4 regions of the Motilimonas sp. 1_MG-2023 genome follow, and region 3 is predicted to be linked to each of the others. Evidence: predicted binding sites of a transcription regulator. Region 3 holds the regulator's gene; each other region holds the start of a gene.

Region 1 (6,255 bases), on a different contig from region 3:
TTGCCACTGGATCAGACGCGATAGCTCAATAATATTGGCCCCTTCTGTTGCTTTCCCCAACTCAGCTAGGTGGCCTATTGCCCACAGCAATAATTTGATTGATTCATAGCGCCACATACAAACTTGCTTTTCTGCTGGCGTTAGGTGGGTTTTAGCAAGCCAATGCTGTTCTTTAAGGGTGAAGCAATGTTGCGCGCCTGTTCGTAAATACAAAGCATCGATCACGGCACTTGGCAGTTCTTCGGCGTGAGCAGTTAATAACATTAAGCTTTGCAAGCGATGCACTATGTCTGAAACGGATCTAAATTGACATTCTCCGGCATCAGGCAAGGAAGGCAAATTCTTATCAACTTTTATGCCTAGCTGGGTTAGCTGCTGCTCTGACAATAACTTTCTCGCCATGCTCGCTGGCATCGGGGTGATTCTTGGCATCATCCATGTTTTAAGTAATCCTAGCACTCTTTATCTCCTGATATTACAACGAGTGATGTAGCGCCATCGTGGCAACAAGTCCACTGCAATGGCATAGCTATGATGGTCGTGGATGACCCATTTAAAAGAAACGTCCATCATATTTGGCTAAGGTTTACGTGTCTTCGTGGTGAGGTAACTTCAATATAGGATCACCAAAAAGACCAATAAGCCCTGATAAATTATTATTATTTTTTTTATACTTTCTAATCCCATCATGTTGTAACAAAAATGAATTAATTAACCTATGATCAACTTCATATTCGTTGTTACCTACTGTTACAAATGATGCAGTTTGTTATTGCGATCATACTATGATTAAAGTCAAAACAACACTGCTGTTAGAAATAACAATAAAAAACTAATAAACCATTAGGAGATAAACATGTATAGAACAATAACAATGGCGATTCTCGCTGCATTGATCACGACCCCTGCGGCATCAGCAATGACAACCTGCGAAGATTTAGTGCAATGCCAACAAGCAATGCAAGAAAACATTTATCAACACTGGAAAGCACGTCACACCTATCCAGGCTCAACGGTTACAGTCATGGTAAACAATGATTTGATGGGAAATGTGGATGTTACAGTAGAGCAAAGCAGTGGTTTTGCTAAATTTGATCAATCTGCAGTTGAGGCACTAAAAAGCAGTATATTAACGTTAGACCCCTCTAGCTTACCTGAGGAAGACTTAGCCAAGCTTAAAAAGTTTAAGCTTCGCCTCAGAGCAGAATAGTTCGAGAGATTGGTAAGATATTGTGACAATTTTTGCCGTGTTACCGCAAAACCAATGCCACTCAGAATAAGGCCTTTTAACTGGTTAGACGATGTACCTGATGCTAAATAATTTAGTCACTCGAAAGGGAGTAGCCCTATTCGAGAAAATAAAAAAGGGAGCTAAATAGCTCCCTTTTTTATTTCAATTAGCATCTGCTAACTTTGTCTTTAGTAGAGCTCAAAGAGCTCCATCTACACCCGCAAATATTCAAAAAACCTCAGAGGAAACAAGTTATTTCCTAAACTGTGCAGCTAGATTATCAGAGTTGAGCAAAATTCGTCTATGGCTTTATGCTGCAATTACGTTAACCGAAAAGCCAATCACGTCAATTTCTTAAAAAAACAAAAATAACCATTTAAAAACAAATAATTAATAAGAACAAATAATCTATATAAAGCGAAAAAGATAACGCTATCAACACCTATTTAAACTTATGAATGATAAGCTTCCTATAAAATGATAGCGCTATCTTTATTGTTTTTATGCATTTTAATAACGTTACAGCGGATGTTCTTGTATTATCTGTTTATATTTACAGGTATTTGGAACGCAGACGGTGAAACTAGAAAAGTTACCTCTCACGACATTAAAAGGTGTCGGCAGCAAACTTGCTGAAAAACTCACTAAGTTGGGGCTAGCTAATGTTCAAGATATGCTCTTTCACTTACCGCTACGTTACGAAGATCGCACTCGAATTTTTGCCATTCAAGATATGCTACCAGGCTTACATGGCGCCATTGTAGGCGAGATAAAAAGCACTCAAGTCAGCTTTGGTAATCGCCGCATCCTGACCTGTAAAATTAGTGACGGTACTGGCAGTGTGACACTGCGCTTTTTTCACTTCAACGCAGGCCAAAAGAATGCACTTAGCGAAGGAAAGTGGCTACGTTGCTATGGCGAGTTTCGTCGCGGCAAGTTTGGTTATGAGATCACCCACCCTGAATATCAAGTATTAAATGATCCCGAACAACTTGAATGTGAAGAGGCGCTCACTCCCGTTTATCCCACAACAGAAGGACTCAAGCAAAACACCTTTCGTAGTCTTACTCATCAAGCCGTTGAACTATTAAAGCAGCATAATATAGACGAAGTACTGCCCGCTCAGCTCAATCACTATGCTTTTTCTTTGCAGGAGGCTTTAATTTACCTGCATCAACCTCCGGCCGATGCCGATCAAGACTTGATGGATGCCGGAGAGCACCCAGCACAACAACGCCTTATCATCGAGGAGTTATTGGCCCATAACCTCAGCATGCTCCTACTGCGACAAAAGTCCAGCCAAAATCAAGCGGCGTCTATTCAACAAGCTGGGCCTATGGTGGCTCAACTATTGGCGCAATTACCCTTTTCACCCACTCACGCACAACAACGCGTGGTCAATGAGATCAGCCAAGATTTACATAAAAGCGTACCGATGATGCGCTTGGTGCAAGGTGACGTTGGCTCAGGCAAAACCTTGGTCGCAGCTCTGGCGGCATTACAAGTGATTGAATCGGGCTATCAAGTCGCCTTAATGGCCCCCACCGAATTATTGGCCGAACAACATGCCAAAGTGTTCAGCCAATGGCTTGAGCCATTAGGTATACAAGTCGGCTGGTTAGCAGGAAAAGTAAAAGGTAAACAGCGCGAACAGCAACTTGCTGCCTTTGCTAATGGCGAAAGTAAAATGATAGTGGGCACTCACGCACTGTTTCAAGCTGAAGTTGAATTCTTTAATTTAGCCTTAATGATCATTGATGAACAACACCGTTTTGGCGTGCATCAACGCTTAGCACTGCGTGAAAAAGGCACCTTTGGTCCTTATGCCCCTCATCAATTGATCATGACTGCTACTCCCATCCCCCGAACCTTAGCGATGACCGCTTACGCCGACTTAGATACCTCTATCATCGATGAATTACCGCCTGGAAGAACGCCTGTGTCCACCGTGGCGATCCCTGATACGCGGCGCGAGCAAGTGATCGAGCGCGTACGTCAAGCCTGTGAGAACGAGCAACGTCAAGCATATTGGGTGTGTACCTTAATTGAGGAGTCGGAAGCCCTTGAATGCCAAGCGGCTGAAGTCACCGCCAATGATTTGCAACTGATGCTGCCACAATTGCGTATTGGTCTGGTGCATGGCCGTATGAAGCCTGCCGAAAAACAGTACGTAATGGATGCTTTTAAGGCAGCAGAGCTCGACCTGTTGGTTGCCACAACAGTCATTGAGGTCGGTGTAGATGTGCCCAATGCCAGTTTGATGATCATAGAAAATCCAGAACGTCTTGGACTAGCGCAATTACACCAGTTAAGAGGCCGCGTCGGTCGTGGTGCCACTGCCAGCCACTGTGTACTGCTATATCATAATCCATTATCGGTCACTGCAAGCAAACGACTAGGGGTATTAAGAGAGTCCACTGACGGCTTTTACATTGCGCAAAAAGATTTAGAAATCCGTGGCCCTGGTGAATTACTCGGCAGTAAGCAAACTGGCTTAGCAGACTTGCGCATTGCAGACTTAAGTCGCGATCAGCGTTTAATTCCACAAGTGCAACAATTAGCTCAGCATGTTATGCAGCAATATCCAGAAACTGTTGATAAAATAGTCAAACGCTGGCTGGGACAGAAAGAAATTTATTCCCATGCTTAAAAAATTGTTAGCTGCGCCGCACCGTGGCAGCATAATCACGACAAGGTAATGTTTATTCAGTATTATTTAGTTTCATCGCAGAGCGAGATAAGGAAATCACTATCATGAACCCCACAGCACGCTTAATGGTGCGTATTGTTGCTGGTCTATTACTGCTACTATTAGTGATTATTAGCCTTGCCGCATTGATGTTTAATGCCAATGATTACCGCGCTGACATTAAGCAGTGGGCACTAACCAACTTAGGTTTTGAGCTGGATATACAAGATATTCAATGGAATATCTCCAAGCCGACTCAACTTACCCTTAATAACATCAAACTCACATTGCCACAGCACACCCCAGCTGAACACCCCGTCGCTGAAATTGAACAAATTTGGTTGCAGTTGAGTAGCTCAGGTTGGTTTAGCCGTGAGCTAGTTATTGAACAAGTGATTTTAGAACGACCAACATTATCCATTAACGACAACTTACTACAGCATTTGCAAAGCGGTAACCCTAAGCCTACTAGCGCGAATGAGCCAAGTAACGTTGAACCATTACCTATTGCCTCATTACAAATAAAACAATTTAGTATAAATCATCTCGATTTAGCGGTGTCTTTGAGACAAAGCCCTGCGGTGACACTACACGATCTGACAATGCACTTGAATCAATGGCAATTAGTTCAAGATCACCAACTTCTCACCAGCAAAGGGGCTGTTGATCTAGAATTAGCAATTAACCAGATCGCGATCAACGCCTTTGCAGTGAACAATGTTTTTGTCTCGGCCCAACTGCAAAACCAACAGCTAGAAATTGACCAATTTAGTGCAAATCATTTGAAAGGTAAGTTAGTGGGTGAGCTAGCTATGAATGTTACGCCACCTTTGGCACTCAAGGTGAAACAATTTTCGCTGAGCGATTTAAACTTAGAATACAGCGAAAGCTGGCTACAAAACTTTCAAGCCAATGCACCGCAGCTGACAGCCAACATAGAATCAGACCAAAAAGTAAACCAGCCCGTCGAATCCCCTTTATTCGACAGCATCTTGATTGAGCAACTGGCATTAAGCGAGATTAGTTTTACTAGCTACGACAAACAACTCCCGCTGACCTTTAATAAGCTCAATCTCAACTTGAAAAATTTACCCATTTTAAGCACTGGCCAATGGCTCGATTTAAGCCAAGTGGATCAACTTAATAGCCAATTTAACCTCAATATGCGTGAGTTCTACTACGCGGGAACCAGCATTACCGACTTAACCCTTAAAAGTCGAGTAAAAGGTGGCAAGTGGGAGTTTTATCAGGTCCAAGGGAATAGCTTTGATGGCCACTTTTCTGCGTTGTTTGATATTAGCTTACAGCGCTACCCCGATCTTCATATCAACCACCTCACTGCTCGCGACCTAGATATCGGGATCCAACCTGAATGGTTAGCCACAAAGAATGAAGAGCTGGCTGAGCCGAAAGATCTTTTGCTGCCAATCAACAGCTTAGTCATCGACAAACTCGATTTATTTAATTTAAATCTGCTTTCTTACGCTGATGAACTGCCCCTCTCTATTCGGGGGATCAGTCTGCGCTTAGAGCAAGCGCAATTGATCAAGCAACGCCATTTATTAACCATACCACCGCAATGGTCGCAACAGGCAAGCTTTGAACTAATCGTCAACGAAGCGCTATATCAGGGCATGAAAGCCGATAAGATAAGAATTAAAGGCAAGCTAAACGAAGATTACCTGAATCCCGACATGCTACAACGATTAATCCCCAGCACGCCGGTCAATGTGGAAGGTAAAATAATGGATAAAGCCCCCGAAAAACGGGTGATTAGGTTAGATTAAGGTCTGTGTAGCTATCAATTACTCATTGGCCACTGAATAGATATCAGTTAAAGGAGGCGGCTCCGACTGGGACTCTCTCGGTAAAATAATGAACAGGCCTTCAAAGTCTGCTGCATTTTGCTCACCACTAATAATACTCACCGTCATTTTGACTTTGACCTTACAGCCTTTTTTTAGGCCTGCAAAACTGCCATCAATATGATCTTTTAAGATCACCGCTCTAGGCAGTTCAGTAACAGGTTGGCGATAAGCAATTTCAGCCTTAGCAACCACTATCTCACCATCAAAACCTTGCTCTTTCATTTTTAACCAACACAAACCCCACGCGGTTAAGGTAGCTTGACTATAAATACTACCAGCAAACATGGCATGTTTAGTATTCACATTGGCATGTAAACTGGCGCGAGTTTCAAAGCGCTCGCCCGTGTATTGGTAAACAGTAATACCCATTTTTTCACTAATGGGAATTTGCTCAGCCCAAACCCGCTCTAATGCTAAGCATAATTCAGGCACCCGCAGCAAACTTTTCGCAGGGGCGAGCTGCTTAA
Region 2 (6,255 bases), on a different contig from region 3:
CCAAAAAGCGCACTTGTTTTGATAAGGTGGCCGAGAACAATAAATTTTGGCGCTCGGTAGGCAGGCGTTCAATAATTTTATTAATGTCTTCGATAAAGCCCATGTCGAGCATGCGGTCGGCTTCATCGAGCACCAATACCGACAATTCATCAAAATGCAGCGCGCGCTGGCTGTGCATATCCAATAAACGCCCCGGCGTGGCGACCAGAATATCTATCCCTTCAATTAAGCGCTGCTTTTGCGGCGCAATATCAACGCCGCCATACATGGCCATGGAGGTCAGTGGTAAATATTTGCTGTATTTAGCAATGTTATCGGCCACTTGTACGGCTAGCTCACGGGTGGGCGTTAAGATCAGGGCGCGAATGCGCTTAGGGCGAATTTTGGGTAAATCTTGAAACCGTTGCAGTAATGGTAATACAAAACTGGCGGTTTTACCGGTACCGGTTTGCGCGGCGGCAAGCAGATCATTGCCACGCAATATTTCAGGAATAGCCTGTTTTTGGATCGGCGTAGGCGCGCTGTATTCAAGCTCGCTAATGGCTTTTAAGATTGGATCGCTTAATCCAAGTGTTGAAAATGGCATGGGGTGTCTCAGATAAATAAAAAGGGGCAAACTGCGCAGCCGATATTTTTGATGAACAGGGTGCAACAGAGCAGGGCGGCAGTATATCAGAAAAGTGAGCCATGCCACAGTTTATGCAAATCGGATAGATAGTCTTGCGTTACGCTCGTGCTAGTTCAGTTGCTTTGGTAGCCATTCAGAGGTGCGTTCAAATAGTAGGCGAAGGTTAGATTAAACCCGCTGACAAAGAATTCCACCTCGTCAGCGAAGTTGTTAAATCATTTATTTTAAATCAATGATGTAAAGGGTGCTGGCATCAATCACTTTGTTATCTTTATCAAGGTATTTTTGCTCTAGCTTGCCGTCACTTGACCAAGTCGCAAAATCATCGTCGTTGAGCACGCCAAGGGTGGTGGGGTTGATTAGCCACATGCCCTCTAATTTATCGTGAGGATATTTCACTTCTTTTACTAAATCTGCCACTAGAGACTTACTGACCGGTGTTATCTGGTGTGATGCTAGCGCATCCCAACCTTGTGCCATGGCCACTTGCTCAAGGGTTTTTCCTGCTATGGTTAACCCCAGTTTTTCATCTTGTACTAATGTATCGCCGCTTTTAATGGCTTCTAGGTTGGTGGCTTTAGCAAGGTTGATGCGATAGATATGTTTCATGGCGTTAGGGTCGTCACGTAAAAAAGCGCCGTCTCGCTCAATCACTAAAAATTCGTTAGCCGAGAGCGCAACAATACCTGAGTTGGCATTTTGCGCCTTCTCTTGTTGGTAAAGATACTGGCCAATCTCGCCTGTTTTCAAGTTGACCGTGACCAACCGAACTAAGTTCAAGTCTTTTACTTTTTTGTCTGGGTTATGCATGGTTGATTGCATAATACCGACCAAGGTGGACTCATCGGGCGTAATGGCTAAGCCTTCCATACCGCGGTTAGGGCGGCGATTAGCAAACTCGGCAGGCAGGTTGAGAGTCGTGCGTTTGTCTTTGGCGAAGGGGTTGATACGGCTAAGCTCAACGCCATCACTGTCAAAATGCACTATATGTGGGCCGTATTCATCGCTAACCCAAAAAGTGCCGTCTTTTAAGGCGACGAGTCCTTCGCCGTCGAGACCAAAGTCATCCAACTTGAGTGGGTTGGTTTTCGCATCAAAAGGTTTGTCAGCATTTACCGTAATAGGCTGGCCCTTTGTGTCGTAGGGCGTTTCGCCGGTGCCGCCCAAGCCAGAGCGATTTGGCAGCCCCGTGATAGGTGTGCCATCGGGTTGCTTTAATAAAATGGTGCGAACCAGTGTCACTTTGCCAGTGGCATTGACTTCAAATAAGCCAATACGAGGGGTGTAGTCTGGGGTGGGAAAAATCTTCCCTTTGCCGTGTTCACCTTGTTTATAAGTGGCATTGGGGCCGCGATCGGTTAATGCGTAGAACTGATTTTTGTTGGTTGGATGGGCGGTCATATCTGAACCGAAACCGCCGTTGCGGATCTCCAGCATATGTTCGGGTTTAGCATGATCAGTAATATCGTTTCTTAATACTTGATAGGGCAACGGCGCGCCATTTTGTGAATCAACATGACTGACGTTGAGCGCTTCGGCGCAGGTTAAACCAGTATTAAACAATAGCGCCATGGCTAAGGTAGGGAGCCCTTTTTTTACGATCATTTTTATTGCCTTTATTTGTTATAAATTGATTCAAAATGGAAGTCTGAGAGCGGCAAAGGGTATAGCGGCAAGATGTTAATTTTGTTTCAGTTATATGATGGTTTTATGCCAGTTTATGTGGAATAGCGGCTTGTCTTCAGTAAGGGATGGTGCTGGGTTTGAATAGAGGAAGTTGTTGTATGTCTAATACCTAATCATTGTTTTGCTTGTCGCAGCTAAAAGTAGAGAGTAAAGACGCGATAATCCAAGCTGCGCTAATGCCAACGAGGTAGCTCAATTTAGTTGGTATTTGTTCTTGAGACGCTGTCACTTCGATATAAACCAGCGCGCTGGAGAGCATTAGCATAAACAGAAAAGCGTGCTTTTTAAGTTGAGTAATGAGCAGATTAATCCAAGTCATGTTTTGCAAATCACTTAATCAAGGGGCAAAGTAGAAAATAGTCGATTTGTAAATATAAAACAATCTATAAAGCTAGCTGTGTGACAAAGGAAAAAGTGCCGAACTTTCCAGACACTAGACACTAACGTTCGCTTGCCATACTATAGGTTGTATCTATATACAGTACTTAAGCGTAATGAAAACACTTCCAGAAAAGTATTATTTAGCCCATTTTTATGAGCTGGTGGCGTTTATTGATGCCACTAGCTTGCACTTACTTAACGCAGAGCAGCAGCGCCAGTATGCGCTTGTGCAGGGCTTGAGTGAGGCTGCGTTATGCTTGTTGATCCGCATTGTAAATCGAAAAAGTACCTTTGTTGCGCCGGCGCGATTTAACTACGCTGAAATTTTGGATATCACTGCCGCATTGGCGGAGCTTGAGCAACATCAGTTGATCACGTCGGCGGCGCAATTACCCGCCAAGCAGTTATTGCCTGAGCTGACCAAAGCGCAGCTGCAAGAGGTATGCGCTCAAGCGGGCGTGGTAGATATGCCGGCGAACTCAGCCAAAAAACAGGCGTGGATTGACTGTGCGCTTAAGCAAAGTTGCGCCATTAAACCTACTAGCGATCCCACTTATCAGGCCTATATACAGTCTGTTTTTAAAGACACCTTTGACTATTTTTTATATCTGTATTTTGCCCACCTTGGCGGCACCTTAGCGCAATTTTCGATGCGCGATCTCGGCATATTAAAAACCAATGGCAACAGTAGCCGCGCAGCCGCTAGCCAATTAAATGCGCACTTTGATGAATTAGAAGAAGCGCAAACTGCGTTTTACTACAGCCAGTGGCTGCACCAGTTAAAGGTGATGAGTGATGAGGAAAAAACCGCCCTCGCACAAGCGCTATTAACATCAGCAAAGGTCGAGCCGATTGGGCGATACGGCCAAGAAAAATATAACTTATTAAGCTACAAATTGGCGCATCACTGCTTGACCCATGCGCCCGATATAGCAATGACGTTGCTAGCACAAAGCGATCACCCTAAAGCGCAGGAAAAGCATATTCGCGCCTTGTACGGCGAGGGCGAATTGACCCTTTTCCAAGCCAAATTAAACGCCATTCTTGAGGCTTCGGCAGATGAATCTTTATTGCTGTTTGCGCAGGATTTTTCGCGTTTAAAGTTTGGCTCCCAGCGCACGTCATTACTGACCGAGATGCTACGTAACTCAGGGACTGCTATTCCACTGGACGAAGCGTTTGTTGGCGCGCCAGAGCAAGGTTTGATTGATTATTACCAGCGCCATGGTATCACGGCTATCCACAGTGAAAATGGCATTTGGCGCGCGCTGTTTTGTTTGAGCTTTTGGCCTGAGCTTTATCAAAGTGACAAAAACCAACTCAGTAACGAATTTGCGCTGCGCCCGAAATCCATTAAAGAAAATAATTTTTACGACACCTTTGCGCCTGAAGTAGAAACGCGGCTGCAACACTTTACTGATGCGCAGGCGATGCTAGCGTGGCTGTTGCAGCAAATAACCGCCCATTATGGCGAGCCAAACTGCTTTATGGCGTGGTATGACAATCTCTATGAGCAGCTTAGTTTACTGGTTCGCCATAGCCCAATGGATGCGCTGCGCAAGCATCTGCGCGCCATGAGTAAAAATTATCGCGGCTTAAAAGATGGTTATCCTGACTTGATTGGCGTGCGCGATGGCAAGTTGTTTTGCGTTGAGGTTAAAGCGCCCGGTGACAGCTTGCGCCGCAATCAAATGGTGACCATGAATCAGTTGCTAAGCGCAGGATTTGATGTGTCTATTCAGCAAGTGGCGTGGCAGCTTGATCCCGCCCAGCCGTATGTAATTGTTGATGTAGAGACTACTGGCGGGCAAAAAGAATATGACAGGATCACCGAGATTGCCTTGGTTAAAGTCGTGGCAGGAGAGGTGGTGGATCAGTGGTCGAGTTTAGTGAACCCGAATAAACATATTTCAAGGCAAATTACCGCGCTAACGGGCATTAATAATCAAATGGTGCGCGATGCGCCTGTTTTTGCGCAGCTAGCCGAAAAGATTGATGCTTTTAGCCAAGGCGCTATTTTTGTCGCCCATAATGTGAATTTTGATATGGGCATGATCAAGGCTGAATTTGCGCGTTGTGGCTTAAGTTATCGCCGCGCTAAGTTGTGTACCGTTGTGTTAGCCAGAAAGTGGCTGCCTGGTCACGACTCTTATTCATTAGGTAAACTTTGCGCAGATGTAGGCATCACCCTTAATGGCCATCACCGTGCATTAAATGATGCTAACGCCACGGCAGAGCTGTTTATCAAGATTAATGCTTTGCGTTTAGCGCACTCGGCGCAATAGCATAAGAAGTCAGTAGGGGGAATATTGCTCCACTTGATAAGCTTGGGAGCCAGTCACAGTATTGGAACCTGCATCGCGAACGTTGCGCCGCCGGTTAATGTTAGCTCCAGATCACGTATTTGCTCGACACTGTAGCCTGTCTGGTCGATTTGATGCTGATGGCGCTCTGCATAATCGAGCAATCCTTGCCAAGCGGCAATGTAGCCAATATCCGACACCAGGTAAACCTCAGTGCATAAATAATTACCTGCAGGCAGCAATAGGTTGGCTTCGCTATTCGTATTTTCAGTGCCGAGCCAAACATCCATTTCATGCCATGGCCGTGTTAGTTGGTTGACTGGCGATAGCGCGAATAAGCCTTTGGTTTGCTTTCCTTTAGTAACAAACTCTCGATCCCAACTGAAGTTATCTTGCAGGCTTGCATTAAGCCAGCGGTCGGGATACCAAATAAGTTGGCAAGGTAAGTTACGTGCAAGGTGCTGCTCTAGGTTTTTACTGTTGCCTTTTTGCGCATGATTGGCTTGAGAAATGAGTTGGATACTCGCTGCATGCTTGGTATTAGTCTCGGGACAAGTGGGATGGGCAATTTTTTCCAACATCTGAGCCGTTTGTTCAGGCGTTGCGCTACGCGCCATTTCTCGCAGCGCCTTGGCGCTCATATTAAGTTCTCGTTTTAGGGCTTTAGCCAGTGCTTGCGAAGAGGAAAAACCACAGCGATGGGCGATGTCAGTAATGCTGTACTGGTGTAATTCAAATAGTTCGTACACGGCTATTTGCAGCCGAATACGGTTAAGGTATTGCCCCGGTGTTTCATGCCAAATTTGGGTGAATTGGCGATGAAAATGTGAAGGGGAAATGGCGCACCGTTCGGCCACTTGTTGCCAGGTTAGCCCTTCACTCAAGGCGTGATGCATTAGTTGTAAGGCTTTTTCAAACCGCGCCTGTAAATGAGGAGGAAGCTGCTCTAATAGCGCCATTTCAGGCACAAGAATAAAAGGCTTGCTAGCCACAGATTCCGGGCGCGCGGTATTATTCAAGTCAGTTGTCATCAGGTTTAATTTTGTCGATTGCCATGGTTCAATCATAGCTGATGTTATTTGCATTTTAACTATCTACTTGTTTAAGTAAGAGATTCATCGATTCAGTTGCTATTGCAGGCTGCTTTGAAGATGTAAAAAGGCCGAGCAACACAGGAATAATAATCAAGGTAATACTGGTGGCAAATAGTTCGCCAAATACCAAGGATACGGCTGCAGGCTTTAAATATTGCGCTTG
Region 3 (6,255 bases):
GCTTCTGCCTTGTAAAATGGGTGTAAGCTATTTTTTCTAGCTTAGTGGCCAAGTTGGGATCATCGCCATAGTCGCGGTATAAACGCTGTAATGAAAGAGGCTTGCTAAAACGGATTAAGCTATCACGACCACGAAACAAAATAGTGAAGGCCTTATTTATCCAATTTGGTGAGCTAGCACGTAAAATAGAAAACCAAGGTTTGTGGCCTTCATAGCCAGGTGCGCGGCCCCAAAACAGAGTGACGGGCACTAGTTGTACGTCAATATCATCGTTGTTTTGATGTAGGTCGAGTAAGATTTTGAATTGGTCTTCATAAGCTTTGCGCGGCGTTTTAGAGAACAAGCGCTTGGGTTTATTTAAGCAAACATAACGGTTAATGTTTTGTTGGTTGATGGCTAACGGTGTTAGAGGGTCGGGCAAATTGAGCTTTTGGCAAGTTCGCTGCAGTGTCAGCAAGTCACTGGAAGAGAGGGTTTTCAATGCGTAAACAATGGGTTTATCTACATCTATTTGCAAGTCAGTTTGCGGGCAGCTAGGCACGGTTTTACTGGCAACCAGGTGCTTTAGAAAAAAGCGTTGTAAAAAATTCATCGAATGCCCTTAGCCTTAATTGCTGATTAATAGATAAATTGTTAGCACCTGTCGCTTGCTTGTCATATCTTATGGCCAAGCTACGCGAGTTAGATGGCGCTAAAATACACTAAAAGTAGCGGCAATTTATGAAAAAAAGGACATAAAAATGGAAAAAAATACCGGGTTAAAGCGAATTTTTATGGCAGGTATTTATTCTCTTCAGGGTTTTCAGCATGCTTTTAAACATGAGGCGGCATTTCGCCAAGAGTTGTTGTTAGCAGTGATATTTATTCCCCTTGCTTGTTGGTTGGATGTTGAACAAGTAGAGCGTATTTTAATGATTGCTTGTTTGCTGCTGGTGATCATTGTGGAATTGTTAAACTCAGCGGTTGAAGCTGTGGTTGACCGCGTTGGTTTAGAAAAGCACGAGCTAGCGGGACGTGCTAAAGACTTAGGCTCCGCAGCGGTGTTTGTGGCGTTAACGCTTACAGTATATGTATGGGCTGATATTTTACTGTTTTAATTATTGTATGTTGTTGATTTAACAATGGCTTTTCATTAATTCATTTTTAAAGCTCCAGGTCTGACCTATTGCCAGCCTGCTTTGACTACACTTGACGAGTACTTTATTGCTTCGGAGTCTCGTCATGCCACCTTCGCTTACCATTGTTATCCCCACTCATAATCGGCCCCAATTGTTACCTCAGGCTGTCGAAAGTGCTATTGGTAGCTACGCATCGCCAAGTGAAATTCTAGTTATTGATGATGCTTCAGAGCCCGCAGTAAATGAGGTGGCATTACAACAGCGCCTTGGCTCGCAGGTGAAAGTTCATCGCAATGAAACCAGTATTGGTATTTATCGCGTGCGTCAAAAAGGCTGTGAATTGGCATCAGGGCAGTACATTTACCAATTAGATGATGATGATCGTTTAGCTGCTGGTTCACTCGATATAGCAATGGCGGCCCTAAGAGCGCATAAACTGGATTTGTTGTATCTGAACGTAACAGGTTTTGGTGAGCGTGGTGACTACTTCAATCGTAATCAAGGGGTGGCACTTGAACGTTTTATGGCGCTAGCACAGCCAATGGAGCTGGCTCCTGAACTAGATTATTTAACAAATGCTTGCTCTGCATTGTTACAATTAGCCCCTTCCGCATTACAGCATCCGTTAGCTAAAAAACAACTGTGGTTAGAGGTCAACCATGTTCGAAACTTAGCGCACCAAGCAGCTTATGATGGTCGCGATACGATTGACTGTGCGCGCGAAGCTCGTTTGTTAGATGAGCTTAATGATTGTGAATTTGCTTTGTACGCTAGCTGTTTAGTAAAACTTGGGTTCCATCGGGCTCGGTCTTATCTCGCGCGGTGTGAAGGCCAGCGGTATTTTTCGAGTGGGCAGTCTAATCATCAACAACTTGAAGCCAATTTAATGCTTAAGAAGCGTTTTTATGGGATTTGTTGCAAGTTGTCGAGCCTCAAAGATGTCAGAAAACAAGCTAAGTCAGCATTAGCCCAAGTCTATTTTAATGCAGCTTGGGATGCTCTAAAGCAGCATGGAGACAAAAGTGCAGCATTTAACTATTTACTGTTAAGTGCTCAATTGGTACCACAGCTAAAGGTGTTTAAATTTGCCTTAACTATTTTTTGGTCGCCTAAACGCCGTAACAAAGCCAGGTTTTATGGTTAGTCGCTAAAAGAGCTCAGCACCGAATTACAAGGTAGGCTTGCCCGCTTTGATTTAACTGTATATACTCACAGTTAACTGTATATAAAAACAGGCTGTAATCATGAAACCATTAACACCGCGCCAAGCAGAAATTCTGGAATTAATTAAAGATAACATTGCCGATACTGGGCTGCCGCCAACGCGAGCGGAAATAGCCAAACAGTTAGGCTTTAAAAGTGCTAACTCAGCTGAAGAGCATTTGAAGGCCTTGGCCAAAAAAGGCGTGATTGAAATGATGCCTGGAACCTCTCGTGGTATTCGTTTGGTAGAAGCAGAGCCTGCTGCCAATGAAGATGAAGGGCTACCCCTTATTGGCCGAGTTGCTGCAGGTGAGCCCATATTGGCGCAAGAGCATGTTGAGTGTAATTACAAAGTGGATCCGAACTTATTTCACCCCAGTGCTGATTTCTTGTTACGCGTTAGTGGTATGAGTATGAAAGACATTGGGATTATGGACGGTGATTTACTTGCAGTGCATAAAACCAAAGATGTGCACAACGGCCAAGTGATCGTGGCTCGGGTTGAAGATGAAGTAACAGTAAAACGTTTTCAGCGTGATGGACGACAAGTGCTGCTACACCCCGAAAATGAAGAGTTCAATACCATTAAGGTTGATTTAGCCAGTGAGCATTTCGATGTTGAAGGTATCGCAGTTGGCGTTATTCGCAACGCAGATTGGATGTAACCTGTTGTTACCTAGTTAACCCGAATTCAAGCCGCCTTATTCAAGGCGGTCATTTTTTACTTCTTCGCCTGTTTGCTTTTTTCTGATTAGCCCCCTTTACAATAAATTTTTCTTGCCAACATTGGACGACTCTCATTTTACTGCTACGCGCTTAATTCTTACCACAAAAAATTAACATAAATTTTACAAATGGTTAAAAGCTGCTTTACTTGTCTTAGGTGAACGTAGCGGGGAGCTTAGCTTTACCTACTTGGGGAAGAGGCCAACTTTGTTGGCCTCGACCGTTGGCGGTGACAGAGGAGAGGTCATGTGAGCCAGCTAGATCGTTCAATGTTTAAAATTCTATTGTTCATCCGCTCAGTTTGTAAATGTTGTTGCTTGGTTTTAATAGTGAGCTTTTCAAACTCATTGTTAGCCAAATCAATGCCGTTTAACTTAACTGAAGGCGTGACCGATATCAGTCAGCAAGTTTACGACTTGCACATGACTATTTTTATTATCTGCTGTGTGATTGGCCTAGTGGTTTTTGCTGCAATGTTTTGGGCTATCTTTAATCACCGTAAAGATAAAGGCGCGCAAGCGGCGCAATTTCATGAGAATACCAAAGTCGAAATTATTTGGACCGCCATCCCTTTTGCGATCCTGATTGGTATGGCGATCCCTGCCACGAAAACCTTAATTGCGATGGAAGACCCCAGTGATGCGGATTTAACCATTCAAGTGACGGGCTCACAGTGGAAGTGGCACTATAAATATTTTGGCCACGATGTTGAATACTATAGTTTACTGGCCAGCCGCCAAGATCAAATTCATAACCAAAAACAAAAGCGCGAAAACTACCTACTTGAAGTGGACTATCCATTGGTTTTGCCTGTTGGCCAAAAGGTGCGCTTTTTGGTGACTTCAGAAGATGTGATTCATTCTTGGTGGGTGCCTGCCTTTGCCGTGAAAAAAGACGCTAATCCCGGCTTTATTAATGAAGCGTGGACTCGGATTAATGAGCCCGGCATTTATCGCGGTCAATGTGCTGAGTTGTGCGGAAAAGATCATGGGTTTATGCCTATTGTGGTGATCGCGAAACCCGTTGAAGAGTTTGAAGTTTGGTTAGCTGAGCAAGAACAAAAAGCTGTAGCAGCCAAAGCCGAAGAGCAAGCCATGTTGGCCATGAGTATGGACATGGATGAAATGATGCAACTAGGTGAGCAAGTTTATAACAAGCATTGCGCCGCATGCCATCAAGCGAGTGGTGAAGGTTTGGCTGGCGTATTTCCCTCCCTTAAAGGTAGTCAAATTGCTACCCAAGACATGTTAGGCCACATCAACATTGTGGTGCATGGTAAGCCAGGCACCGCGATGCAAGCGTTTGGTAAACAATTAACGTTAAAAGAATTAGCTGCCGTGATTGGCTACGAGCGAAATGCTTGGGGAAACAATACCGGCGACGTGATCCAACCCGCGCAAGTAAAAGCGGTGATGCAGCAGAAGGACCTATAACATGAGTACAGGATCCGCTTCTAACCCGCTCGTTTCAGATGCCGACGAGCATATTCATGAAGGGCACGACCATAAGCCTAAGGGTTTTTTAGCACGTTGGGTTTACACCACAAACCATAAAGACATTGGCAGCTTGTATCTGCTGTTTAGCTTTGCCATGTTTTTGACTGGCGGTGCGATGGCGATGGTGATCCGTGCTGAGCTATTTCAACCTGGATTGCAATTGCTTGAGCCAAATTTCTTTAATCAAATGACCACAGTGCACGGTTTAATTATGGTGTTTGGTGCGGTAATGCCAGCTTTCGTTGGTTTAGCCAACTGGATGATCCCGGTGATGATAGGCGCGCCAGACATGGCATTGCCACGAATGAATAACTGGAGTTTTTGGATTTTACCTTTTGCCTTTAGCTTAATGCTAATGACCTTATTTATGGAAGGTGGCGGTCCCAATTTTGGTTGGACTTTTTATGCCCCATTATCGACCAAATACAGCCCTGATAGCACCGCGTTATTCGTGTTTGCGGTTCATTTGATGGGGATTAGCTCAATTATGGGGGCCATTAATGTCATTGTTACCATAGTCAACTTACGTGCGCCGGGCATGACTATGATGAAGTTACCGCTATTTGTTTGGACGTGGTTGATCACTGCTTTCTTGTTGATTGCAGTCATGCCTGTGTTGGCTGGAGTGGTGACCATGGTGCTGACAGATAAATATTTTGGTACCAGCTTTTTTGATGCCGCCGGCGGCGGCGATCCGGTGATGTTTCAGCATATTTTTTGGTTTTTTGGTCACCCTGAAGTGTACATTATGATTTTGCCGTCATTTGGCATCATCTCAGCCATTGTCCCTACTTTTTCACGTAAGCCTTTGTTTGGTTACGCTTCTATGGTGTATGCCACCGCGTCTATCGCGGGATTAAGCTTTTTAGTGTGGGCCCATCACATGTTTACCACTGGGATGCCGGTCGCTGCTGAACTGTTCTTTATGTATTGCACTATGCTGATTTCCATTCCGACTGGGGTGAAGGTATTTAACTGGGTTGCAACGATGTGGCGCGGCTCTCTCACCTTTGAAGTGCCAATGCTGTTTGCCATTGCTTTTATTGTGCTGTTTACCATCGGTGGTTTTTCTGGGTTGATGTTGGCGATCACGCCAGTGGATTTTCAATATCACGATACCTATTTTGTGGTGGCACATTTTCATTATGTTTTAGTGTCGGGCGCGATTTTTTCCATTATGGCCGCGAGTTATTACTGGCTACCGAAATGGACGGGTTATATGTATGACGAAGGGTTAGCTAAGTGGCATTTTTGGTGCTCGTTAATTTCAGTCAATGTGCTGTTTTTCCCGATGCACTTTCTAGGCTTAGCGGGTATGCCAAGACGGATCCCCGATTATGCACTGCAGTTTGCTAATGTGAATGCGGTGGTTAGTCTCGGTGGCTTTGCCTTTGGTTTATCGCAACTGATTTTCTTAGTGGTGGTGATTAAGTGTATGCGTGGCAAAGGTGAGCGCGCCGCCGCCAAACCTTGGGAAGGCGCTGAAGGTTTAGAGTGGGAAATGCCTTCTCCTGCGCCTTATCATACTCATACCACACCACCTGAGATTAAATAACATGGCCAGCTCACGGCGTTTAGTTGGTGGATTATGCCTTGTCGTTTTTGGCATGTTTGGTTTTGGCTTTGCGTTGGTGCCTTTGTATCAGGTGTTTTGTGATTTAACTGGGCTGAACGGTAAAACCAGTAATATTGTGAATGCGCAAGCTCAAAGT
Region 4 (6,255 bases), on a different contig from region 3:
ATGTTGATAAGGCCAAGGTAGGGATTTTTAGTCGTCCGGCTAAGCTCACGGATGAAGTTCAAAACCTTGATCGAATTGAGATATACCGTCCTTTAATTGCTGATCCTAAAGAAATGCGTAAGTTACGCGCGCAGCGCGCGAAGGAAGAAGGCCGGGCTGATAAAACCACTGGTGGACGAGTGACTCCGCGTGGTAATACAGAAAAATAAGTTTAGTCATTTTACTTATTAAAAAAGCGAGCTAGGCTCGCTTTTTTAATACTGAATGTTACTCAGCTGTGTACTTAACTAGGTTTTTTAATTTGTTAAGCTTTGGTCGCTAAATTTTTCAGTGATTGCTGGGTCGCCTGAAACACGAATAAGCTTTTCATTGCCAAACACTAGCTCCATTTGCGATTGTTCTAATTTTTCACCGCCGGGCTTGAAATAATATAGGTAGTACCATTTATTACTATCAAATGTGTCGATCAGCATCGGAGAGCCCATAACATAGCTAACTTGCTCTTTAGTCATGCCTAGACTGAGTTTATCGATTTGCTCCGCCTCAACGAAATTGCCTTGAGCAACGTCAATTTGGAATACGATCTTGTCATAGATAGCAGAGCAGCCGCTAAGAGAAAGTGAGAATGCTGCAGCAGCGATAAGGCTTTTTAGTCGCATAGATCCGTTTCATTAAGGTGAATATCAGCGGCAAATCATACCCAGTCTGGTGCTGGAAGTAAAAACTTGCCGTGATTATTTTCATTATCTAGCGCAAATTTATTGAATTTATCGCGCTTATTTCTTGGTTTAGGCTTATATGTGGGCTACTGAATTAATAACTCTTGTGCGTTGGCTAGGGTTTTTTCGGTAATGGCGTCGCCACCTAATAGCCTTGCTAGCTCTTCTAGTCTTTGCTCAGGTTTGAGTGCATGCATTGATGTTTGTGTGCTGGTGCCATCGGTTTCTTTGCTGACAAACATTTGTTGATGGCCGTGGCCTGCGACTTGCGGTAGATGAGTGACACAAAATACCTGAGTGGTTTCACCTAGTTTTCGCAATAGCTTGCCAACCACTGAGGCGGTTGCGCCACTGATGCCGACGTCAACTTCATCAAAAATCATGGTTGGAGTTGAGGCTTTTTGCGAAGTGATCACTTGTAGCGCTAAGCTGATGCGTGACAATTCGCCTCCCGAGGCAACTTTACCTATGCTCTGCAAGGGTTGGCCGGGGTTTGTGGTGACGCTGTAGTTTACGGTATCTATGCCCATTGATGTTATTTCTGCATTTTCATCGGCGAGCACATCAATTAAAAATTGCCCTGACGGCATGCTTAATTGGTGCATGCTTTCACTGATTTTTTGGCTAAGTTCTTCGGCATAGCGTTGGCGACTTTGGCTCAGCTTTTTGGCCTCTTCTAGGTAGCTGGCACGTACATTCGCCAGTTCTTTTTCTAGCTGGGCCGCTCGCTCTTCTGAGTTTGAGATACCGTCGAGTTCTTTTGCTAACTCTTGATGCTTTTTACATAGCTCTTCTGGTGGTACTTGATGCTTGCGGGCAAGCTGCATAGCCTGGCTTAAGCGGTTGTCTAGGTAGTTAAATTGCTCAGGATCCATTTCTAAGCTTTCACAATAATTTCTGAGTTGCGAGCTGGCTTCTTCAACTTGAATGATGGCTTCTTGTAGTATGCTGGTGATTTCAGATAAAGCAGGATCATTATCTGCTTGGCTTTCTACGCGGTTTGCCGACATTTGCAGTAAGCTGAGTGCGTTCACTTCATCGTTTTCATAAAGGATGTCTAGCCCTGCTTGGCATTGTTCCATTAGGGTTCCGCTATTTGCTAACTTTTTGTGTTCTTGCTCAATTTCTTCAAATTCATTAGGTTGCAGTGCAAACTCGTCAAGCTCTTGTACTTGATACTCTAATAGTTGTTTACGGGCTTCGTTTTCAGCTTGTTGTTGCTGTAGATGGCGCAGCTCTTTATTCAGAAACTGCCAACCTTGATAGTTGTCTTTAACTTTGCGTAATAGAGCCTTATGGCCGGCATAACCGTCCAGTAATTGCATTTGCACATCTGGACGAAGCAAGGTTTGATGTGCATGTTGGCCGTGAATGTGTACTAACAATTGGCCTAGGTTTTTAAGCTGGGAAAGCGGAACGGGAATGCCATTGATATAGCCACGCGATCGGCCCTCATGGGTCACTGTGCGGCGTAAAATACAGTCGTTTTCGTTTTCTAGCTCGTTGTCTTGTAGCCAACGTTGTGCGGCTGGGATGTGCTGTAAGGAAAATCGTGCAATGATCTCAGCTTTTTTTGCGCCGGGGCGCACCATATGGGCATCGGCGCGGTCGCCTAAGCAAAGGCCTAAGGCATCAATGGCGATGGATTTACCGGCACCTGTTTCGCCAGTAATGCTGGTCATGCCACCAGAAAGCTCTAATTCTAAAAACTTTACAATCGCAAAGTTGGTTACGGTTAGCTGAGTTAACATATACAAAATCCATTCAATACAAATACTGTATAAAAAAGCAGTATAAACTGTTTTTTTATACAGTAAAGTGTCTGAGTGAATTTTATTCTCTAAAAATAAACAGGGTGACCATATTTGTAATATTGGTCACATGGCGCTTGTTGCTTAAAAGGGTTTCTTTTCCCAGCCCAGCTTTTGTTGCAATACACTGAAGTAGCTGTAGTTACTGGGGTGAACCAGCTTTAATTTATGGGAATGTTTTTTGATCACCACTTCATCACCTGGCTCGACAGGCAGCGTAACATGGCCATCGCAGCTAACTTGCATGGCTGCTTGGTTATGAGGTGAGACGACTAAACGTACATGTGAGTTTGCATCAAGCACAATAGGGCGACTGCTTAAGGTGTGTGGAAACATCGGCACTAGGGTGATGGCGTCAAGATTTGGCGTTAAAATTGGGCCGCCACCTGAGAGTGAATAGGCCGTTGAGCCTGTTGGCGTTGACACTATCATGCCATCGGCACGTTGGTGCAGCATAAAGCTGCCATTGACGTACACTTCAAATTCAATCATGTGGGCGATTTTGTCTGGGTGCAACACGGCTTCATTCACCGCTGTTTGCCGGCTTTGTGGTACTCCTTTGCGAAATACTTCTGCTTCTAATAAAAAGCGGTATTCGGTTTGGTAGTTGCCCTGTAATACTTGATTGAGTGGCTCTTCAAATTCATCAGGGTCTAAATCCGTTAAAAAACCGAGGTTGCCACGGTTAACGCCGATCACCGCCACGTCGTGTTGTGACAAAATTCGCGCCGCGCCAAGCATGTTGCCGTCGCCACCAACCACTATCGCCAAATCGACATGAAGCCCCAAGGTGTCAACATCCATCGCTTCGCTATCTACAATATCAAGTTCAGCCGCTACCAAGGTTTCAATAATGACCCGATAGCCTCTTTGCTTCAAATAATGGTGCAGGGCTTTTAAGGTTTGATTTGCACCTAAATGATTAGGTTTACCAATTAAGCCGATGGAGTTAAATTTTACCGTCATCTAGTCAACTTTCTATTGGGTTGGGCACGTTTAGTGGTGCTAATTAAACAATAATGAAAGGGCTTGCTTAATCTAGCAAGGGTTTTCTTTTCAGCAAGGTTGAAACTGCTAGAGTGATCCCCATAATAAGGGGCAATGTGTTTTAGTTAATATCTCAATGGAGTAAACATGAGCAGCGAAGATAAAAACCTATCACCAGAAGAGCAAGCCGTGGACGTTGAACAAGTCGCCCAAGAAGGTGAAGTTCTGGCAGCCGATGCTGCAGACGCTGTGGAAGGTGAGTTTGAAACAGGTGAAGATGCGCGTATCGCTGAGTTAGAGAAAAAGCTAGCCGCAGCTGAAGAAAAAATTGCCGAACAAAAAGATTCAGTGGTCCGTGCTGCCGCTGAAGTGCAAAACATCCGTAGCCGTACCGCTAAAGATGTAGAAAAAGCACATAAGTTTGCGTTGGATAAATTTGCTGCTGAACTATTACCTGTTATCGATAACATGGAACTGGCATTGAGTCATGCTGACCATGAAAACGACGATCTTAAGCCAATGATTGAAGGGGTTGAATTAACCCTTAAGGCGATGCTGAGTTCTGTTGAGAAATTCGGTGTTGTTGCGATAGATCCTAAAGACGCCCCGTTTGATCCAGAAAAGCATCAAGCCATGAGTATGCAAGAAATCCCGGGCGTGCCTGCTAATACTGTGATTGCAGTGATGCAAAAAGGGTATGAGTTAAACGGCCGTGTGATTCGTCCGGCAATGGTAATGGTATCAAAAGGCGCTGCCGCGCCAAGCTCTGTTGATACCCAAGCTTAATTGTTAAATCTAAGCTGAAACCGTTTCTATAAATCGATGCCAGTAATTCCTTTGGGTTACTGGCATTTTTTTGTTTACGCTATCCCTAATGCAAGCCGTTATCATTTGCAAGGTCATTGCGGCTAGTTTGCGGGCAAGTTAGCTAAAAAAAGGTGTCAAAACGGTTTTTTCTCACTCTATATCGGAAATATTTTCAATTTTTTTTCATTTCCCCCTTGAAGCGCTTTTTCACAACCCCATATAGAGTGCATAGACGGAACAGCACGAAGCAAAATTGCTCTTGCTACCTTCCACAGTGAACATAAATTATTATTGGAGATTGCCTAATGGGTAAAATTATTGGTATTGACTTAGGTACAACAAACTCTTGTGTTGCGATCCTAGACGGTGACACGGCTAAAATTATTGAGAACGCTGAAGGTCATCGTACTACTCCGTCAATCATTGCTTACGCAGAAGACGGCGAAACATTAGTAGGTCAACCTGCAAAACGTCAATCTGTAACCAACCCAGAGAACACCTTATTCGCAATCAAGCGTCTAATTGGTCGTCGTTTTGAAGATGAAGAAGTTCAGCGTGACATTAAAATCATGCCTTACAAAATCATCAAAGCTGACAACGGTGATGCATGGGTATCTGCTCGTGGTAAAAACATGGCGCCACCACAAGTGTCTGCTGAAATCTTGAAAAAGATGAAGAAAACGGCAGAAGACTACTTAGGTGAGAAGGTAACTGAAGCGGTAATTACCGTACCAGCTTACTTCAATGACTCACAACGCCAAGCAACTAAAGATGCAGGCCGTATCGCAGGTCTAGACGTTAAACGTATTATCAACGAGCCAACAGCGGCAGCGTTTGCATACGGTGTTAACACAGCGAAAGGCGACAGCGTTGTTGCAGTTTACGATTTAGGTGGTGGTACATTCGATATCTCTATCATTGAAATTGATGAAGTAGATGGTGAGAAAACATTCGAAGTACTTGCAACTAACGGTGACACGCACTTAGGTGGTGAAGATTTCGATAACCGCGTAATTAACTACTTAGTATCTGAGTTTAAGAAAGATCAAGGCTTTGACTTAACAACTGATCCACTTGCAATGCAACGTCTAAAAGAAGGTGCTGAAAAAGCGAAAATCGAGCTTTCTTCTGCGCAACAAACAGATGTTAACTTGCCATACATCACAGCTGATGCATCAGGTCCTAAACACCTTAACATCAAGCTAACTCGCTCTAAGTTAGAGTCGCTAGTTGAAGACATGGTTGAAGCAACCCTTGAGCCGCTACGTATTGCGCTACAAGATGCTGACTTATCAGTAAGCGACATCAACGACGTGATTCTAGTGGGTGGTCAAACACGTATGCCACTGGTACAGAAGAAAGTGTCTGAGTTCTTCGGTAAAGAAGCGCGTAAAGACGTTAACCCTGATGAAGCAGTAGCGATGGGCGCAGCGATTCAAGGCGGCGTACTATCAGGTGACAAAACTGACGTATTACTACTAGACGTTACACCACTTTCTCTAGGTATTGAGACAATGGGTGGCGTAATGACTAAGGTTGTTGATAAAAACACCACGATCCCAACTAAGGGTTCACAAGTGTTCTCAACCGCTGATGACAACCAAAGTGCGGTAACTGTTCACGTACTTCAAGGTGAGCGTAAGCGTGCCGGTGACAACAAATCTCTAGGTCAATTTAACCTAGAAGGTATTCGTCCTGCGCAACGTGGTGTGCCACAAATCGAAGTAACCTTCGACCTAGATGCTGATGGTATCTTACACGTATCGGCGAAAGACAAAGATACAGGTAAAGAGCAGAAGATTACTATCCAAGCAAGCTCAGGTTTGTCTGATGATGAAATCAACAAGATGGTTGCTGAAGCAGAAGCGAACGCAGAATCTGATAAGAAATTTGAAGAGTTAGTACAAACGCGTAACCAAGCAGATGGCATG

What was found. The regulator LexA, encoded in region 3, represses DNA repair genes until DNA is damaged. The targets are predictions, from matches to a motif close to TACTGTATNNNNATACAGTA.
Region 1: recG (ATP-dependent DNA helicase RecG) is a predicted target of LexA. The motif match lies at 1,773-1,792, and genes of this name have one in related genera.
Region 2: Q4519_RS17115 (exonuclease domain-containing protein) is a predicted target of LexA. The motif match lies at 2,779-2,798, and genes of this name have one in related genera.
Region 4: recN (DNA repair protein RecN) is a predicted target of LexA. The motif match lies at 2,516-2,535, and genes of this name have one in related genera.

What each region holds. Positions count from the first base shown of each region.
Region 1 covers NZ_JAUOPX010000016.1:20,599-26,853, forward strand. The annotation lists gene Q4519_RS10525 (DUF4272 domain-containing protein) at 1-459, opposite strand, end outside; gene Q4519_RS10530 (TonB C-terminal domain-containing protein) at 857-1,210, shown strand; gene recG (ATP-dependent DNA helicase RecG) at 1,809-3,881, shown strand; gene Q4519_RS10540 (hypothetical protein) at 3,986-5,707, shown strand; gene Q4519_RS10545 (bifunctional GNAT family N-acetyltransferase/hotdog fold thioesterase) at 5,726-6,255, opposite strand, start outside.
Region 2 covers NZ_JAUOPX010000039.1:28,131-34,385, forward strand. The annotation lists gene Q4519_RS17100 (DEAD/DEAH box helicase) at 1-586, opposite strand, end outside; gene Q4519_RS17105 (esterase-like activity of phytase family protein) at 848-2,233, opposite strand; gene Q4519_RS17110 (hypothetical protein) at 2,424-2,633, opposite strand; gene Q4519_RS17115 (exonuclease domain-containing protein) at 2,809-4,980, shown strand; gene Q4519_RS17120 (AraC family transcriptional regulator) at 5,034-6,083, opposite strand; gene Q4519_RS17125 (efflux RND transporter permease subunit) at 6,085-6,255, opposite strand, start outside.
Region 3 covers NZ_JAUOPX010000005.1:11,530-17,784, forward strand. The annotation lists gene plsB (glycerol-3-phosphate 1-O-acyltransferase PlsB) at 1-592, opposite strand, end outside; gene Q4519_RS03645 (diacylglycerol kinase) at 741-1,097, shown strand; gene Q4519_RS03650 (glycosyltransferase family A protein) at 1,222-2,262, shown strand; gene lexA (transcriptional repressor LexA) at 2,363-2,986, shown strand; gene coxB (cytochrome c oxidase subunit II) at 3,410-4,480, shown strand; gene ctaD (cytochrome c oxidase subunit I) at 4,482-6,098, shown strand; gene Q4519_RS03670 (cytochrome c oxidase assembly protein) at 6,100-6,255, shown strand, end outside.
Region 4 covers NZ_JAUOPX010000009.1:54,826-61,080, forward strand. The annotation lists gene Q4519_RS06715 (RnfH family protein) at 1-209, shown strand, start outside; gene Q4519_RS06720 (outer membrane protein assembly factor BamE) at 297-659, opposite strand; gene recN (DNA repair protein RecN) at 806-2,470, opposite strand; gene nadK (NAD(+) kinase) at 2,615-3,496, opposite strand; gene grpE (nucleotide exchange factor GrpE) at 3,665-4,303, shown strand; gene dnaK (molecular chaperone DnaK) at 4,630-6,255, shown strand, end outside.